Regions from separate parts of the Janthinobacterium sp. C22 genome, predicted to be linked through region 2. Evidence: predicted binding sites of a transcription regulator. Region 2 holds the regulator's gene; the other holds the start of a gene.
What was found. Region 2 encodes FNR, which switches genes on or off when oxygen is low (the NO sensors DNR and NnrR bind a similar motif). Its sites were predicted from a motif close to TTGATNNNNATCAA; they were not measured.
Positions count from the first base shown of each region.

Region 1: a site for FNR is predicted at 1,360-1,373, ahead of ACRHIG_RS10880 (universal stress protein). Genes of this name have one in related genera too.

Region 1 is NZ_CP193659.1:2,353,035-2,357,395, forward strand. Features, by position in the region: gene ACRHIG_RS10875 (response regulator) at 25-669, opposite strand; gene ACRHIG_RS10880 (universal stress protein) at 811-1,278, opposite strand; gene ACRHIG_RS10885 (protein phosphatase CheZ) at 1,745-2,605, shown strand; gene ACRHIG_RS10890 (chemotaxis protein CheA) at 2,605-4,361, shown strand, end outside.
Region 2 is NZ_CP193659.1:704,536-708,896, reverse strand. Features, by position in the region: gene ccoG (cytochrome c oxidase accessory protein CcoG) at 4-1,386, shown strand; gene ACRHIG_RS03185 (FixH family protein) at 1,441-1,965, shown strand; gene fnr (fumarate/nitrate reduction transcriptional regulator Fnr) at 2,092-2,850, opposite strand; gene ACRHIG_RS03175 (cache domain-containing protein) at 3,090-4,121, shown strand; gene ACRHIG_RS03170 (hybrid sensor histidine kinase/response regulator) at 4,091-4,361, shown strand, end outside.

The DNA.
Region 1 (4,361 bases), 1.6 Mb from region 2:
ACGCGCGGGCGCGCGTCGCGGGGCTTACGTCTTGAAGGGGGAGAGCAGGCGGTGCGCCACGGCATACTGCACCATTTCCGACAGCGAACTCATGCCCATTTTTTGCATGATGCGCGTCTTGTGCGTACTCACCGTCTTGACGCTCAGATGCAGGTTGTTGGCGATTTCCGTGATCGACTTGCCCGCCACCAGCAGGGAAAACACTTCGAACTCGCGGTCCGACAACTGTTTGTGCAGCAAGCTTTCATTCGGCATCATGATGTTGAGCACGAGCTGCTCGGCCACCTCGGCGCTGATGTAGGGGCGCCCCGACGCCACCTTGTGGATGGCGCCCACGAGCTGGGTACCCGCGCTTTCCTTGGTCAGATAGCCTTGCGCCCCGGCGCGGATGGCGCGCACCGCATATTGCTCTTCCTCGTGCATGGTGAGGATCAGGATGGCCAGCTTGGGCGCCTCGCTGCGGATTTGCCGGATCAGGTCGACACCGCTGCGGCCCGGCATCGACAGGTCGAGCAGCAACAGGTCGAAGCCGCCCTGGCGTACGTGGTTGAGCACTTCAAAGCCGTCGATGGCCTCACCCACGATATCGATGTCCGGCGCGCCGTCAAGGATGCGCTTCAATCCTTCTCGCATGATGGTGTGGTCGTCGGCAATCACAATACGTATCATAGGCGGGCAATCTGGAGGGTGTCCGTCGCCGGACAATCATATGTTGAGAAACGAGAAATGTTGTCATTTTAACTGAAATGGCCGCAAGTTTGCCTTTTACTTCATGTGCCGGCAGCGGCGGCCCCGTGGCCATGTGACCGTTTATTTCGTTGCGGGTTCCTTGATCAGCCTATGCACGAGCACCGGCAATTTCGAGTGCGACAGCACTTTATTGGTGACGCTGCCCAGCAGCAACTGCCCCCAGCCGCTGCGGCCGTGCGAGCCCATGAAAATCAGGTCGCAATGCTGCAATTGCGCCACTTCCACGATTTTCAGGGCCGGGCTGTCGGAAAAGGCCGTCAAGCCCGTCGCTTCCAGGCCCCGCTTGGCGGCGGCGTCGAGGATGGGCTGCCAGTGGTCGGCGCCCGCCTTGCGCATGGCGATGCGGTATTCCTCTTCGCTGGGATAGCTTGGCGGAATGATCTCGATGTACACCGGGTACTGGTATTCGGGCGCCACGTACAAGGCAAGGATGTCGGCGTGCATCTGTTCGGCAAAGGCAACGCCGGCACAGGCCGTCAAGTTGGAGACGGTGGAGCCGTCCGTGGCGATCAGAATTTTCTTATACATGGCAGCTCCTTTGGCGGTGACTCGGCGCGCGCAACGCCTCTTATTGTAGACGCGGCGGCAGCATTGTATTCATGTAAAGACTTGATAATTATCAACACAACTGCACCTTCAGTATAGACAACATTGGCAGAAAGATCGTATTTGGCTGCAACGATATCGATGCGGCGCTGTTGCGCAGGCGCCCGCAGGCAGGATTTCTTGTGCGGCGCGTGGTCTTGCACGCACGCCAATGGTAGTATTTCAAAATACAACAGCAGGAACAGTTATTTCCTGGTGGAAAAGCTCTTATGCAGCAGCTTTGCACCAGGAAGCGCGTTTTGAGATTTACCAACAGGGCGGCGCCCTGCTACACTCGCACCATCGCAGCGGTATTGCCTCAAATCATCTTAATCGAGAAATTGCGGGTATCAGTCTGTAAAACGCACAGTTCAGGCGGAATTTTGACAAATTATGGAGAAGCAGGGATATGACCAACGCCGCTGATGATTTCGATGCATTATTCGATGAAGTATCTGCGCAAAGTGCGGCCGCGGCTCAGCCCGCACCTGCCGCCGCGCCCGCTCCCGCCGTGATTGCGGACGACGATTTCGACGCGCTGTTCGACTCCGTGTCGGCCAGCGCCGCCGTGCCGGCAGCCGCAGCGGCGCCCGTGGTGGCCGCGCCGGAAGCGGCGCCCGCCGCCAGCGCCGACGCGCCCGGCGACGCGGCCGATCCCGTCGACCAGTCCGACAAGCCGATGTTCGAGCGCCTGGGCGGCATTGTGCGCCTGCTGCACGATTCGCTGCGCGAACTGGGCTACGACAAGGCACTGACGGAAGCGTCGTCGCAGATCGTCGACGCCCAGGACCGCCTGGAGTATGTCGCCACCCTGACGGAGCAGGCCGCCAACAAGGTCTTGAACACGCTCGACGAAGGCATGCCGGCGCAGGATGTGCTGTCGAAGAAAGCCAAGGACATGGATGGCCGCTGGACGGCCCTGTTCGACGGCAAGCTGAGCCTGGAAGAATTCAAGGCCCTGGCCGGCGATTCGCGCCAGTTCGCGCAAGCCGTTGCCGAAGCGACGGAAGCGGAAAAAGCGCGCTTGCTGGAAATCATGATGGCGCAGGACTTCCAGGACATCACGGGCCAGCTGATCAAAAAAGTAGTCAACATCACCAAGACGGTAGAGCACGAGTTGGCTCAGCTGCTGCGCGACAACGCGCCGGCCGAGGTGCGCGAAAAGCTGGCACAGAAGCAGGATGCGCCGCTGATGCAGGGCCCCTCCGTGCCGTCGGTGGCGCTGGACCAGGATAATGTAGACGACCTTCTTGCGGATTTGGGATTCTAATGGACGATATGCTCAAGGATTTCGTCGTTGAGGCGATGGATCTTGCGGTTAATGTTGAAGAGCACTTATTGCGCCTCGAGCGCGATCCTGACAACAAGGAAACACTGAATGCCGTGTTTCGTTCCTTCCACACCATCAAGGGCGGCGCCGGCTTCATGGGTCTGCCCGCGCTGGTGGCGGCCTGCCATCTGACGGAAAACCTGTTCGACGCCTTGCGCACGGGCGCCGCGCCCGTGACCCCGATCGCCATCGAGGCGGCGCTGCAAGCGTCCGGTTTCGTGGCCGACCAGCTGACGGAACTGGCCAATGGCGCCGCGCCGGAAAGCTTGCCGGCCATGCCGGAAGAGCTGGAACACATCCTGACGAACGCCATCGAAGGCAAGGGCATGGATGCGCCTGCGCCGGCCGCCGCCGTGGTGGCGGAAGCGGCCGTGGCCGTTGCCGAGGTCGCCGAAGTCGTTGTCGCCGCGCCGGCCGCTGCCGCCGCCGTTTCCACGGCCAGCGCCGATGGCCTGGACTGGGAGGCGATGTACAACGCCGTCGTGCCGGCCGCCAGCCAGATCGCTGCGGCACCCGTGTCCGCCGTCGCTGCTGCGCCAGCCGCCGCGCCTGCCGCTGCCGCCAAGCCGGCCGCCAAGGCCTGGGATGGCGCGGAACGCCGCGAAGAACGTCCGGAAGTGCGCCATGCCGCGCCCGTCAAGGAAGACAGCATCCGCGTCGACGCCGTCAAGCTCGACGCCCTGCTGGAAGTGGCCGGCGAATCCGTGCAGGCCGCCAACCAGGCTGCCGTGCTGCTCGAGCGCCTGCTGCAATTCAAATTCGAAGGCCAGGCCGCCACCCTGATGGCGACCCTGGCGGAAACCCTGGAACGCGCCTCGCGCTACTCGACGGAACTGCAGCGGGCCACCCTGGCCACGCGCATGCAGCCAGTGGGCCGTTTGTTCCAGAAATTCCCGCGCCTGGTGCGCGAACTGGCGAAAGACCTGGGCAAGGACGTCGAGCTGACCATCGAGGGCGCGGAGACGGAAGTCGACCGCGTCGTGGTGGACAGCCTGTACGATCCGCTCGTGCACATGCTGCGCAACTCGCTCGACCATGGCGTCGAATCGCCGGAAGCGCGCCTGGCCGCCGGCAAGCCCGCCAAATCGTATATTTCGCTGAAAGCCTGGCAAGAGGCCAACAGCGTCATGATCGTGCTGCAGGATGACGGCAAGGGCATGGACCCGGTCTTCTTGCGCAGCAAGGCCCAGCAAAAGGGCTTGATCAGCGAAAACGCCCAGTTGAGCAACGACGAATGCTTCCAGCTGGTATTCCTGCCGGGCTTCTCGACCAAGGAAGTCGCGTCCAGCGTTTCCGGACGCGGCGTGGGCATGGACGTGGTGAAAACGGCCGTGGAGAAAAACCGCGGCGCCATCCACATCGAATCCATGCTGGGCAAGGGCACCAAGTTTGCCATCCGCCTGCCGATCGAACTGTCGATCGTGCCGACCATGCTGGTGTCGACCTCGGGCGCCGCGCTGGCGCTGCCGATGGCCGTGGTGCAGCGCGTCGTCGAATTGCCGGAAACCTTCATGGAAGTGGGCGGCGCGCCCGTGCTGAAAGACCAGGGCCGTCCATTGCCCGTGCGGTCGCTGGCCGGCGCCCTGGGCTACGAATCGTGCAGCGAGCGCGTCGGCATCGTCGTCGCCGCGCCACAGCCGTATATCCTGGCCGTCGCAGCCGTCGATGGCACGGCCGACCTGGTGATCAAGCCGAT
Region 2 (4,361 bases):
GTAATGGAACCTCAAGTCATCAAGATGTATGCGGCCCGCGAGCAAATCTACCCTCGCGAGGCCAAAGGACGCTACGCTACCTGGCGATGGGTATGCGTATGGCTTACCCAGCTCGCGTTCTACGGCTTGCCGTGGTTGACCTGGAATGGCAGGCAAGCCCTGCTGTTCGATTTGACCACGCGCAAGTTCTACATTTTCGGCGTCGTGCTGTGGCCCCAGGATTTCATCTATCTGGCGGCCCTGCTGATCATCTGTGCGTATTTGTTGTTCCTCGTCACGGCCATTGCCGGGCGGGTATGGTGCGGCTTTTCTTGCCCGCAAACGGTATACACGGAAATCTTCCTGTGGGTCGAACGCCGCATCGAGGGCACGCGCAGCGCGCGCATGGCCCTCGACAGGCAGGGTCCCTCCGTGCGCAAGGCATTCAAGAAGACGGCCAAGCACCTGGTCTGGGGCGCCATCGCCCTGTGGACGGGCTTTACCTTTGTCGGCTACTTCACGCCGATCAAGGAACTGGCGCGCGAGGTGACCACCCTCAATTTCGGTCCCTGGGAATGGTTCTGGGTCTTGTTCTACAGCCTGGCAACCTACGGCAACGCAGGCTGGCTGCGCGAGCAGGTGTGCAAATACATGTGCCCCTACGCGCGCTTCCAGAGCGCCATGTTCGACCAGGACACGCTGATCATCACCTACGATGCCAAGCGCGGCGAACCACGCGGCGCCATGAGCAAGAAGGCTGGCAACAACGACAAGCTGGGCGACTGCATCGACTGCACCCTGTGCGTGCAGGTGTGTCCGACCGGCATCGATATCCGCAACGGCCTGCAGTATGAATGCATCGGCTGCGCCGCCTGCGTCGATGCCTGCAATACCGTGATGGACAAGGTCGAACGGCCGCGTGGCCTGATACGCTACAGCACCGACCATGCGATGGAAAACAACTTCAATTCGAAGCAGATCCGCCAGCGCGCCATGCGCCCGCGCGTGCTGATCTACACTTCCATCCTGGCCCTGATCATCATCGCCGTGTGTACTTCGCTGGCCCTGCGCACGCCGCTGAAAATGGACGTGATCCGCGACCGCGGTTCGATGGGACGCGAAGTGGAAGACGGCATGATCGAAAACGTCTACCGCCTGCAGATCATGAACACCTCCGAGCAAAGCCAGCATTTCAAAATCAGCGCATCCGGCTTGCCGGGCCTGACCTTGCTGACACGCGAGGAAGTGACGTTGCAGCCGACGGAAACGCTGGGCTGGCCGATCCGCCTGCGCGTGCCGCACGGCGTCGGCGAGAAGGGTTCGAACAAGATTGCAATCGAATTGCACTCGCTGGACGACCCGTCGCTGCACGTGCGCGAAAGCGCGGTCTTCATCGTGCCGCGCTAATGCAGGAAGGCCGGTCCCCGCATGGGGGCCGGCCATTTACACAGGAGAAATAGCATGTCCGACAGTCTGAAACTGCAAGCCCCCGTTGCCCCGTGGTACAAGCACCGCTGGCCATGGCTGCTGATGATCGGTCCCGGCCTGTCCGTGGTCGTCGGCAGCTTCATGGGTTATATCGCGTTTACACAACCCGATGCGCTGGTGGTGGGCGACTATTACAAGCAGGGCAAGGCCATCAACCAGGATTTGAAGCGCGACACGATCGCCAGCGACCTGGCCATGGATACGACCCTGGCGTATGACGTCGCCGCAGCGCGCCTGAGCGGTTCCGTGCACAGCTTCGGCAAGGCGTACCAGAGGCCTTTGCTGCTGCACCTGGCGCATGCGACCCTGCCGGAAAAGGATATCAAGCTGCTGGTGCAGCCCGATGCGGCCGGCAATTTTTCCGTGGCGCTGCCGATGCTCGAACGCAGCCGCTGGCAGGTGCTGGTGGAAAATGACAAGCGCGAGTGGCGCCTGTCCGGTATCTGGACCTGGCCGCTGCAACGCAGCATCGCGCTGCACGCGGATGAAGAGCTATAACGTACAGCGCCGGGAAAAAACCGTAGCGAGCGGCAGTGATTTGTGGCTGAGAAGCGCAGCTGTGCTAGAGCACAGCGAGCATCGCAGGCCGCAAAGCGCGACGCGCAGTAGGTTTTGACGGTGCTGTTATTTGCAGACGTCCGTGCCGGCCGTAATGGCCTTCAATTTCGCCGGCTGCAGGATCTCGATCTCTCGGTTGGAGACGCGCAGCCAGCCTTCCTTCTTGAATTTCGACAATAAACGGCTGACGCTTTCGATGGTCAGGCCCAGGTAGTTGCCGATTTCCTCGCGCGACATGCGCAACTGGAATTTACTGCTCGAATAGCCGCGCGCTTCATAGCGCGACGCCAGGTTGACGATGAAGGCGGCAAAGCGCTGCGTCGCCTGCATATTGCCCAGCAACAGCATCACGCTTTGCTCGCGCGTGATTTCCTGGCTCATCATGCGGTGGAAATGGCGCAGCAGGGTCGGCATGTTGCCCAGCAATTGTTCCAGGCTGGAAAACGGGATTTCACACACTTCGCTGTCTTCCAGGGCCACCGCATTACAGTGGTGGCGGTCGGCGCTGATGGCGTCCATGCCCAGCAGTTCGCCAGCCATCTGGAAACCCGTCACCTGCTCTTCGCCGCCCGGATTGATCTGGTAGGTCTTGAAGTGGCCCAGGCGGATCGCGTACAGGTTCTGGAACGAGTCGCCGATGCGGAACAGCGAGGCGCCGCGCACGATCTTGCGGCGGCGGCCGATGATCTGGTCCAGCCTGTCCATGTCGCCCACATCGAGGCCCATCGGCAGGCACAATTGATGCATGCTGCAGGTCGAGCATCGCGCACGCAACGCTTCCACGGTCACTGTGGGCAAGGTTGGAGTGAGTAGCGCTTCAGTCATGTCGGTACCTTTTAGAAAATGCAACAACAAGTTTACTGCATACAGGGTTGCCGTGTGCCAATTTCACCGCAATTTCACCGAATAAACGACGTCCCGCCTTTAATTATATGGCAACATCGTCAAAAGCCCATGCGGAGAGGGCAATTTGCGTGGCGGCGCTTGCCAAGCTGGGGTATTGATAGGAAAATTCCTGACAGCATTATTTGCCGCCTGTGCCGCCCGGTACTGAAAAGGAAATCATGAAGCCTCTCGGCATCAAAGCAAAAGTCGCGCTGGCCACCAGCCTGACCTCGATCGCCATGATCGCGCTGGTCACCATGATCCAGGTGCAGCACATGCGCGACGATTTCACCCGGGTACTGCTGAGCCAGCAGTCGTCCCTGATCAGCCGCACCGCCGCCGAGCTCGACGACAAGCTGGGGATGCTGCTGCAGATCGTCACCCTGACGGCCCGGCAGCAGCCGCCGGAACTGATCGCCCAGCCCGCCCAGTTGCGCGAATACTATTCGCGCCGCTCGATGCTGGTGCTGTTCGACGACGTGCTGGTGCTCGACGCGCACGGCGCCGTCGTGGCCGACATGCCGGAAGTGGCGGGGCGCGCCGGCATCAACGTCGCCGAGCGCGAGTATTTCCAGACCGTGCTGCGCACGCGCCAGCCCATGATCACCGAGCCGATGCTGGGCAAATCGAGCGGCATGCCCATCGTGCAGATGGTGGCGCCCGTGCTGGCCGCCGACGGCCAGGTGGCCGGCGTGGTGATCGGCGTGCTGCGCCTGTACAAGGACAACCTGCTGGGGCGTTTGCGCTCGGAAAAGATCGGCAAGAGCGGCTATTACTTCATCCTCACGCGCGGCGCCGTGCCGCGCTACGTGCTGCACCCCGATACCAGCCGTTTGCTGCAGCCGCGCCTGCCGAACGCCAACCTGACGACCACTCAGCTGCTGAAGGACGATGGCGAAGGCAGCATGGTCAGCACCAACAGCCGCGGCATCACGGCCGTCAACAGCTTCAAGCGCCTGAAATCGGTGAACTGGCTGCTGGCCGCCTCGCTGCCCCTCGACGACGCCTTCGAACCGTTCGACGGCGTGCTGTACCGGCTGGTGCTGTGGAGCATCCTCGCCTCGCTGCTGGCCGCAGCCGTGCTGGGCTGGGTCACCGTACGCCTGCTGTCGCCCCTGGTGCGCCTGCGCGACACCCTGCAGGCGCTGCGCACCAGCGGCAGCCGTTTCACCCCGTTCCCGTGCAGCAGCGCGACGAGATCGGCGAGCTGACGGAAGCCTTCAACGGCCTGATGAGCGAACGCGACCGGCTGCAGCAGGAACTCGAATCGCGCGCGGCGGAGCTGGAACAGGAGCGCGACCGGGCCGAGGCGGCCAACCGCGCGAAGAGCGATTTCGTGGCCAACATGAGCCATGAAATCCGCACGCCCCTCAATGCCGTGCTGGGCATGGTGTATTTGCTGGGCAATACCAAGCTCGATACGGAACAGCGCAAGTATCTGACCATGGTGC